DNA from 3 places in the Shewanella sp. SM71 genome. Region 3 is predicted to be linked to each of the others. Evidence: predicted binding sites of a transcription regulator. Region 3 holds the regulator's gene; each other region holds the start of a gene.
The links. The regulator sigma-54, encoded in region 3, starts transcription at its own class of promoters, with help from an activator protein. The targets are predictions, from matches to a motif close to GTTGGCACGNNNNTNGNNT.

Region 1 (3,185 bases), on a different contig from region 3:
AATTATGTCAGTCATTGCTATAGGTTACCTGCTTAAGCGTAATAATCTATACCTGAAGTTACACTAATCGCTTGATTTAAACCTAAATGTAACTCTTCTGCCGAGATTTCATCCATATCAGCCGCATTTGAACTGCCGCCATCACCGAAACTACCTTCACGACGCTCACCTTGATCGCCTTGAGAAACATGGCTGTCAGCCAACTGCATCCCTTGCTCTTGCAATAACTCACGTAATCTTGGCATAGCTTGTTCAACCAGATCACGCGTTTGCGGCTGAGTAACATGGAACTGTACTTGGGTTTGGTCGCCATGCACTTGGATCTTTACCAACATATGCCCAAGCTCAGGGGGATCGAGCCGGATTTCCGCATGTTGGATGCCTTGACTCACCATAGTAATCAATTGCTGCTTCATCACAGGTGAAAATCGTTGGATCATCTCCTGCATTTGGTTTTGCTGTTCTACTCCTTGACGCAATGACAACTGAACTTGCATGGTTTCTTGGCGATTTAATTGTGACATCGAGAGTGTCTGTATGGATGATGTCGACTTAAGTTCTGAGAAAGTATTACTATCATCCATAAAACTTTCGTCTCTGGGAATATCCATCGCAACCGTTAATTTAGCATCTTTCAGTAATAGGTTAGCAGCCAAATCGGAATTGGGACTCCCATCAAGATCACTTTCTGTTACAGATGTTGTATCTAATGGTTCAGATGAAGTTGAAGAGCCTAAGGTATTCAGGTCGAAAGTATTTCCCGAGGTCGCGATATTAGCCGTATTGAGACTATTCACTGTAGAGCTACTAGTCGTTGCTTTTGCCGCAGTGTTGGTTACCGACTTTATCGTTGCACTGTTCGCTAAGCCCGCTTGATTAATCACAGCATTAAGTGTGACCTCATTCTCAACTAAAGACTCATCTATACTCACCCCGACTTCAGTGGCAGAGACAAGCTCAGTGTCTTCTAAAGGTAATTCTAAAGCGTCATCGGTCAAATTTGGATCAATCACAGCATCACTATCTGCTGACGCTTCAAGTATATTTGGGTCTATGGGAAGAATATGCACGAGTGACTTATCAGTCAAAGAAGATGGTTTCACGTCATCTGCGATTGAAATTGCTGCCATATCTGGGCTAGTAGAAACTAACTTTTGTAATTCAGCAGAAAAACCCGCTTCATCTATATCTGATGCCAGTTCAATCTCAGCAGAAACAGTAGATGCCAATGCTGAGCCGGTTAATAAAGCTGATGAAGTATCAATATTTTCTCCACCAGTCATTTCGGTCATATCTTCTTCAGCATTTAAAAATGCTAGCGGCAAACTATCTCCATCTGATGCCGTTTTCTTCATATCATTTGCCATGCTAATTTGGGCAAAAATGAGATTTACGTCGGCGTCATCAGTTGATATATCGTCATCTTTTACTTTATCAGCAGAGGTAACCTGCACAGTATCATCAGTGTTAGCAATGGTTTTTTTAGACGCAGAAATAGAAAATGAGCTAGCGGTGACTGACGCAAGTGTAGATGAAAAGTCTTCATTATTAGACTCTTGGGAAGATGTCTTAGCGGAATTGGCCGCAGAGTTGCCTGTTTTACTTAACAGGATATTGGTCATTTGTTGCATAAGTGCTCCCAAACATCACCCAGCAAAAAAAGAAAATGGCTAGGTAGAAACGTCAATTAAACACTGCGGTTGCAGGGTCATGGACTAAATCAAAGCAAATAAGATGCCAAAACATCAGGTTTTACGACAGCATATCGAAAAGAATTAACACTGAGAGGTGCCGAATTGATGCTTATGCCATCAATACAAAAAAACTAAAGAGCCTATCCGGCTAGCGAGCAGTAAAGATGCCTATCATTTCACTAACGTTGATGACGGCGATAAAATTGCTGGGAAGCAAATTCATCGGTCATTTTTTGCTCCCTTTTTTGTTCAACCACTTGACGCTTCTTCTCTTTACTGGCTAAGAGTAATTCTACTGCCTTACGTTTTTTTTGCTTTTCCAACCAATGTTGTTGTCGATATTCTTTTTGCTTTTCACCGTCGGCTACGACGCGATTTTGCTGGATAATTGCGTCATCGATCTGACGAATAAAACGGTGAAACTGGTGATAGTGACTAGCACTGATGGCTTGACCTTGCTGGGATTGCATTTGCTTCATGTATTCTAAGCGATAGTTATTTAGAGCACTGAGTTGATTCAACCGTTTTTGACACTCTAACTGCGCAGATTTTAACAATAAAGCCGCTTGTTCTTCGGCATCATTGGCAAGCTTTAACACTAACAACAAGGGATCGGCGTTAGCCATACTAGACCTCAATTAATTCGATGACGCCATTATTTGCACTGTGCAGCAAGTTGCCCAAGCATGACTTGGCTATCGGCAAAGCTAAATGCATCACGCATGGTTTGTCGCAAAAAAGCATTCATTGCTGGCTGCAGTCGTATCGCATTATCAATGCGAGGATCGCTTCCTTGGGCATAGGCCCCAATAGAAATCAAATCTCGATTTTGCTGATACAAAGAATAGGTTTGTTTCACGCGGCGCATCGCCTCCAAATGTTCATTGGAGATCACCATAGGCGCGACTCGGCTAATAGAAGCTTCAATATCAATCGCAGGATAGTGCCCCGAATCCGCAAGCGAACGTGACAAGACAATGTGACCATCGAGGATCGCCCGCGAAGCATCGGCAATGGGATCCTGTTGATCGTCCCCTTCCGTCAACACAGTATAAAATGCCGTAATTGAACCTTGCCCGGGGCCACCGTTTCCGGCGCGTTCAACTAAACGTGGCAATTTTGCAAACACAGAAGGCGGATAACCTTTAGTCGCAGGCGGTTCACCCACAGCCAAAGCAATTTCACGCTGCGCTTGGGCGTAGCGTGTTAAACTGTCCATAAGCAATAAAACGTTATAGCCTAAATCGCGAAAGTATTCGGCAATACGAGTCGAGGTTTCACAGGCGCGAAGGCGCATCAGAGGCGATGTATCCGCAGGCGCAGCAACAACGACTGAACGCGCTCGACCCTTCTCACCAAGAATTTCCTCAATAAACTCTTTCACTTCCCGGCCACGCTCACCCACTAGCCCAACCACAATAATGTCGGCGGTAGTACCGCGAGTCATCATACCTAAGAGCACACTCTTACCTACACCTGAGCCCGCAAACA
Region 2 (3,185 bases), on a different contig from region 3:
TTGAAGTATTTCATTAGCATAATGATTTCGTCTGGTGAGGAATATTTTCTTGCTTTACACTGAGCAATAGACAAATATCAGCCCCTTTTTCTGTCGCTGTGCTTTTGGTGCCGCAGAACGGTTTATTCACTCATGCTTAAGTTGGTCACTCAGCAATGAAAATAGGTATTTTATCCCAATTCCCCCAGTTGTATTCAACACAACGCTTAGTCGCGGCTTGCCAAAGTCGTGGACATGAAGCGGTCGTGATCAATACGCTGAATTGCTACATGAATATTAATTCTATTAAACCTAGCATTCATTATGAAGGTACTGAATTAGTTGGGTTTGATGCCATCATTCCGCGTATTCATGCTAGCGTGACTTTTTATGGTTGTGCCGTTGTACGTCAGTTTGAAATGATGGGCGTATATGCCGCGAATGATTCAATCTCCATTGCGCGTTCGCGGGACAAATTGCGGGCACTGCAACTACTTTCCCGCAAAGGGATTGGCATGCCAGTGACGGGTTTTGCCAATAAGCCAAATGATATCCCAGATCTCATCAATATGGTGGGCGGCGCTCCGTTAGTCATTAAATTACTCGAAGGCACTCAAGGGATTGGTGTCGTACTCGCTGAAACTAAAACGGCTGCTGAGAGCGTGATTGAAGCATTCTTGGGGCTCAAAGCGAATATCTTAGTACAGGAATACATTAAAGAATCCAATGGTAGTGATATTCGTTGTTTTGTTGTCGGTGACAAGGTTGTTGCTTCGATGAAACGTCAAGGTCCCGAGGGCGATTTCCGCTCGAATCTGCATTTAGGGGGTTGTGGTGAGGTGGTAAAAATCACCTCTGTTGAGCGTAAAATGGCTATTGCCGCTGTGAAGGCGATGGGATTGGTTGTCGCGGGAGTAGATATTTTACGTTCTAACCGTGGTCCACTGATCCTTGAGGTTAATTCGGCGCCTGGCATTGAAGGGATTGAGCAAACAACAGGGATTTCAGTGACTGAGCCCATTGTTGAGTATATCGAGAAAATGGTTGCGGCCCGTAAAACAAACCGGTCAATTATTGCCTAATTGGTGATAGTGATAAAATGACGCCACTTTTTAAGGTGGCGTTTTTATGTTTAGAGCTTATAGATCAAAACTGTAGGAATATCCGAGTACTAGTTTGGCATCATCATCGGTGAGATCGGTATCTGAGACCATAAATGACACTGTGCCTATGCTGGTATCTGCGCTGAGAGTCACGTTATAGTCGGCATAATTATCTTCGCCAAACCAAGATTGGACGACATCACCGTTTGAGTAACCATAGTGCACTGATAAACTCAGCTTTTCAGTGAGAGGAACGGATACCGTCGCGGCAAGATAACTGAGATCTTTATTATCTAAAGGATCGGCGGCCAGATCGTCACCGGCATTGATGACTTGGGAGTAAGCCAGTTCGAGCCATTTCCACGTGACAGCAGCATGGAGCTCACCAAAATCAATACTGCCTGGTGCGTCTGGATAGGCGTAGTAGAGATAGCCAAAGTCGTAGCTGATGTCTTCGGTAATACTGCCGCCATAACCCGCATATAGATCAAGCTCGTAGCTAGTATCATCACCAAAATCCACATTCGATGCCCAAGTTCCCGCATAAAATCCAGAATCGTGGCTGTAGTCAAGGCCACCTTGGATTGCGACTGCATCTTTAGTTTGGGTCGCACCGCGCCATAGGTAATTAGAGGTACCGCCAATGTTACCTGATACGGCTGCAAAGGCGTTGCCTGCCAGTAACATTCCCGTCGATAAGGCCAAAACGCTGTACAGTGATTTCTTCATGCTCATCCCCTCGATTGACTTATTTATCGATTCACCATTGGCACACTCAAAGTCAGCTGTGTTCATTAGTGCATCTTGGTTTTTTCTAAGGAAGGATTTGCTAATCACATGCCACTATTACAATGCCATGTAAAACAAGGTATTAGAACTCGCAATGTTAATGAAATGTTTTTATTTGCCAGTTTGTGGGGCAGAGGCGCACTTTTGTTGTGCAAAAAATATTCAGTGCTTCACTGGGATTGGGCAAAAAAAAACGCCTCACAATGGAGGCGTTGTATTGAATTTTATAACTTAGTTTACGCTGTCACGTAGGGTTTTACCCGCTTTAAACTTAGGCACTGTCGCTTCAGCAATTTGAATTTCTTTACCCGTTTGTGGGTTACGGCCAGTGCGAGCGGCACGAGTCGCTGTTTCAAAAGAACCGAAACCTACGATGGAGATTTTGTCACCATTTTTCATTGATTCGGTAATAGCTGCTTCAAAAGACTTCAATGCGCGTGCTGCTTCTACTTTCGTTAGATCGGCATTTTCTGCAATTTTGGCGATTAGTTCAGTTTTGTTCATTTTTATTGTCTCTTCTTTCCGTAGATTTATTTGAAATAAGCGTGCCTAACATGCCATAAGGTTTAGCACTTGGAAAGCCTTTTGCGTCTAGCGTGCAGCAGGATGTTCAGTAAAGCGCAGAATATTTACTCAGTTCGTGACTTAAGTTTTATTCTGGTTTTATTCTTCTAACAGTTGATAGAGTAATTTTTTAACAAGTTTGGGTTCAAAGGGTTTGTCACATAAGGCATTTACACCCGCTTGGGATACATTGCTGAGGTGGGTATCGTTGGCTTCGGAAGACACCATCAAGATGGGAATGTGTGATTGTTGGCTTTCATTGCGGATAAATTGTGTCAAAGCTAGCCCATCTACACTCGGCATATTGTAATCAGTGATCACTAAGTCGAACATATTGTGTTTCATTAACGCTATGGCTTGCGCGCCATCCTCGGCCTCGGTAATCAGCTTCATCCCTAAGTTACCAATCGTACGTTTAATGACGTTTCTTGCCATACGGCTATCATCGACCACTAATACACGCACATCTTGTACATCGAAATTACTCAGGTCGAGTTCATCGTGGCTGAGTAAATCAATCGTGGCATTCAATGCTGTACCTAAATGGTCGGCACTGAAGGGTTTAGGTAGAATCGCTACTACACCCGATTGGCGGAATATTTCAAGTTGCTCACGGCGGCACTCACTCGAGACCAGCATAAATTGGATATCTTTGCAGTCAGCGTTGGCCCTTAAGTAGCCCAAGAGATCGATGGCAGTGCCATCATCGAAATGCATGGCGCTCGCAATAAGGTCAGGTTTATGGCGAGC
Region 3 (3,185 bases):
TCAGCCTGAAAACTATCAAGATGATGCTAAATCAGACGCTCCGGCGGATAAACCTGTAAAAAAGCAGGACTCTAAATGACCCAAATCACCTTAAGAGCACAAAATCTGGCTAAAAGTTACAAGAGTCGCCAAGTGGTTAAAGACGTCAGTCTGACGGTAAAAACCGGTCAAGTCGTTGGCCTACTCGGTCCAAACGGCGCGGGTAAAACCACGACCTTTTACATGGTTGTCGGGCTAGTGAAGAGCGATAAGGGACATATCTTTATCGACGATGATGATTTAACCGCAGATCCTATGCATCTGCGTGCCCGCAAAGGCATAGGTTACTTACCGCAAGAAGCCAGTATCTTTCGTAAGCTAACTGTTCATGACAACATCATGGCCGTACTGCAAACTCGTAAAGAACTTAAAAACGAAGAACGAGAAGAAGAACTAGAACATCTGCTCGAAGAGTTTCATATCACCCACATCCGTGACAGCCAAGGCATGTCATTGTCGGGTGGCGAACGTCGTCGCGTCGAAATTGCGCGGGCTTTAGCCGCTAATCCTAAGTTCATTTTGCTCGATGAACCGTTTGCCGGCGTCGATCCTATTTCGGTTATCGACATCAAGAAGATTATCGAACAACTCAAAAGTCGCGGCCTTGGCGTACTGATCACAGACCATAATGTCCGCGAGACATTAGATGTATGTGAACATGCTTATATTGTGAGTCACGGAAACCTGATTGCCGAAGGAACTCCAGCAGAGATCTTAGACAATCAGCAAGTTAGGGCTGTGTACTTAGGTGAACAATTCAGGCTATAGTTAATCGAGCGAAGCCAATGGAGGCAATTTATACCGCCATTGGGCTTCACTCAAGATAATAATAAGCGACCTCATCCAACAATAATAACGTAGGGATCAGCGGTAACATGAAAGCGTCACTCCAGCTCAAACTGGGTCAACAGTTAACCATGACGCCACAATTACAACAGGCCATACGTCTGTTGCAACTGTCGTCATTAGAACTGCAGCAAGAGATCCAGCAAGCATTAGATTCTAATCCCCTTCTCGAGCTGGAAGAGGATCAATTCGACGCCACTAAAACCCCTGTAAACCAAACGCTATCCGATACGGACTTCAGTGAATCTAGCACTCTGCCACCAGAAAAAGACAGCTCCACCATAGACACGGCAGAGTCGCTAACCAAAGAATCCATGCCCGATGAGCTCCCCATGGACACCACATGGGATGAAGTGTTTACCGCCTCCCCAAACTCAGGCCCCGGCGGCAGTCGTGAAGACGATATGCCCTTCCAAGGCGAGACCAGTGAAGGTTTGTACGAACACTTAGAATGGCAAAAAAACCTCACGCCGTTTTCTGAAACCGATTTAGCCATTGCCACCGCCATTATTGATGCCATCGACGATCAGGGCTATCTCACCCAAAGCACTGAAGAAATTCTCGAAGCCATGGGCAATCCTGAAGTTGAGCTTGACGAAGTCGAAGCCGTACTCAAGCGTATTCAGCATTTTGATCCCATAGGCGTTGCCGCCCGTGATTTAAGTGAATGCCTGCTGATCCAACTGTCGCATTTCGCCGCTGACACGCCCAACCTAGAAAACGCCCGCATGCTGATCAAAGATCATTTAGATCTGATCGCCGCACGAGACTTTAGGTTGTTGATGCGTAAGACTAAATTAAAAGAGGATGAATTAAGGGATGGTATAGCACTCATCCAAACCCTCAATCCTCGCCCAGGTTTGTTGATCACGCCCAATAATGACGAATACGTTATCCCAGATGTGTCTGTGTCGAAGAAAAATGGCCGCTGGGTCGTTGAGCTTAATCCTGACTGCATGCCAAAAATCAATGTAAATCAACATTATGCTTCTATGGCACGCAGTACCAAAAACCAAGCCGATAGCCAATTTATTCGCGGCCATCTGCAAGAGGCTAAATGGTTTATTAAGAGCCTAGAAAGTCGTAACGATACTTTGCTTAAAGTTGCTAATTGCATAGTGCAATATCAGCAGGGTTTCTTTGAGTACGGTGAAGAAGCCATGAAGCCTATGGTGCTTAACGATATTGCCGAAGCGGTAGAAATGCATGAGTCCACCATCTCACGGGTCACAACTCAAAAATACATGCATACCCCTAAGGGACTTTTTGAACTAAAATACTTCTTCTCTAGCCACGTCGGTACTGACGATGGTGGTGAGTGCTCATCCACAGCAATCAGAGCCTTTATAAAGAAACTGGTGGCAGCGGAAAACCAGAAAAAACCATTAAGCGATAGTAAGATGGCACAACTTCTGGCAGAACAAGGGATCAACGTAGCCCGCAGAACCATTGCGAAGTACCGAGAGGCTATGCTTATTCCACCTTCTAATCAGCGTAAAAGTTTATAACCTACAGTGGATATCGGAGGACGTTTCTATGCAAATAAACCTAAGTGGGCACCATATCGAAATTACCGAATCGTTACGTGCATATGTAGAAGAAAAGTTTTCAAAACTTGAACGCCATTTCGAACAGATCAATAATGTGCACGTTGTGCTCAATGTTGAGAAAATGCAACAGATTGCTGAAGCGAGAATAAACCTCATAGGTGGTGAAGTTTTTGCAACTTCAGAGCATGCTGACATGTATGCCGCTATAGACGCCCTGATTGACAAGCTTGACCGTCAGGTTATTAAACACAAAGAGAAGTTAACAAAACACTAATAATGGAACTTTGTACCATACTGCGGCCGGAGTGCACTACCTGCGCCACTCCGGGCAGCAAGAAAAAGGTACTGGAACTCATCAGCGACTTAGTCGCTGCCCAGTACCCGACCCTCTCATCTCAAGAGATATTCGAAAGCCTAGTGGCGCGCGAAAAGATGGGGAGCACAGGTATAGGTAACGGCATCGCCATTCCACATGGTCGACTAGCCGATATAGATCAGCCCATTGCCATACTAATTAAGTGTGAAGAGCCGATAGCATTTGATGCTATCGATAAGCAACCTGTTGATATTTTATTTGCACTACTGGTGCCTGCAGACCAATGTCAGCAGCACTTAAGTACCTTGTCTTGCATGGCCGAAAAGCTGAGCGACAAGCAAATATTAAAGCAATTACGCAAGACGCATGATGAAACGGAACTCTATCAGGTAATCACTGGATGAAACTGGTCATAGTGTCGGGCCGCTCAGGCT

Region 1: L5L97_RS08255 (flagellar hook-length control protein FliK) is a predicted target of sigma-54. The motif match lies at 1,724-1,742, and genes of this name have one in related genera.
Region 2: L5L97_RS14875 (TorF family putative porin) is a predicted target of sigma-54. The motif match lies at 1,909-1,927, and genes of this name have one in related genera.

Annotation. Positions count from the first base shown of each region.
Region 1 covers NZ_JAKKRW010000006.1:230,146-233,330, forward strand. The annotation lists gene L5L97_RS08255 (flagellar hook-length control protein FliK) at 33-1,631, opposite strand; gene fliJ (flagellar export protein FliJ) at 1,874-2,320, opposite strand; gene fliI (flagellar protein export ATPase FliI) at 2,350-3,185, opposite strand, start outside.
Region 2 covers NZ_JAKKRW010000014.1:135,723-138,907, reverse strand. The annotation lists gene rimK (30S ribosomal protein S6--L-glutamate ligase) at 156-1,061, shown strand; gene L5L97_RS14875 (TorF family putative porin) at 1,119-1,811, opposite strand; gene L5L97_RS14870 (HU family DNA-binding protein) at 2,103-2,375, opposite strand; gene L5L97_RS14865 (response regulator) at 2,535-3,185, opposite strand, start outside.
Region 3 covers NZ_JAKKRW010000008.1:124,305-127,489, forward strand. The annotation lists gene lptA (lipopolysaccharide transport periplasmic protein LptA) at 1-79, shown strand, start outside; gene lptB (LPS export ABC transporter ATP-binding protein) at 76-807, shown strand; gene L5L97_RS10090 (RNA polymerase factor sigma-54) at 915-2,393, shown strand; gene hpf (ribosome hibernation promoting factor) at 2,422-2,709, shown strand; gene ptsN (PTS IIA-like nitrogen regulatory protein PtsN) at 2,712-3,155, shown strand; gene rapZ (RNase adapter RapZ) at 3,152-3,185, shown strand, end outside.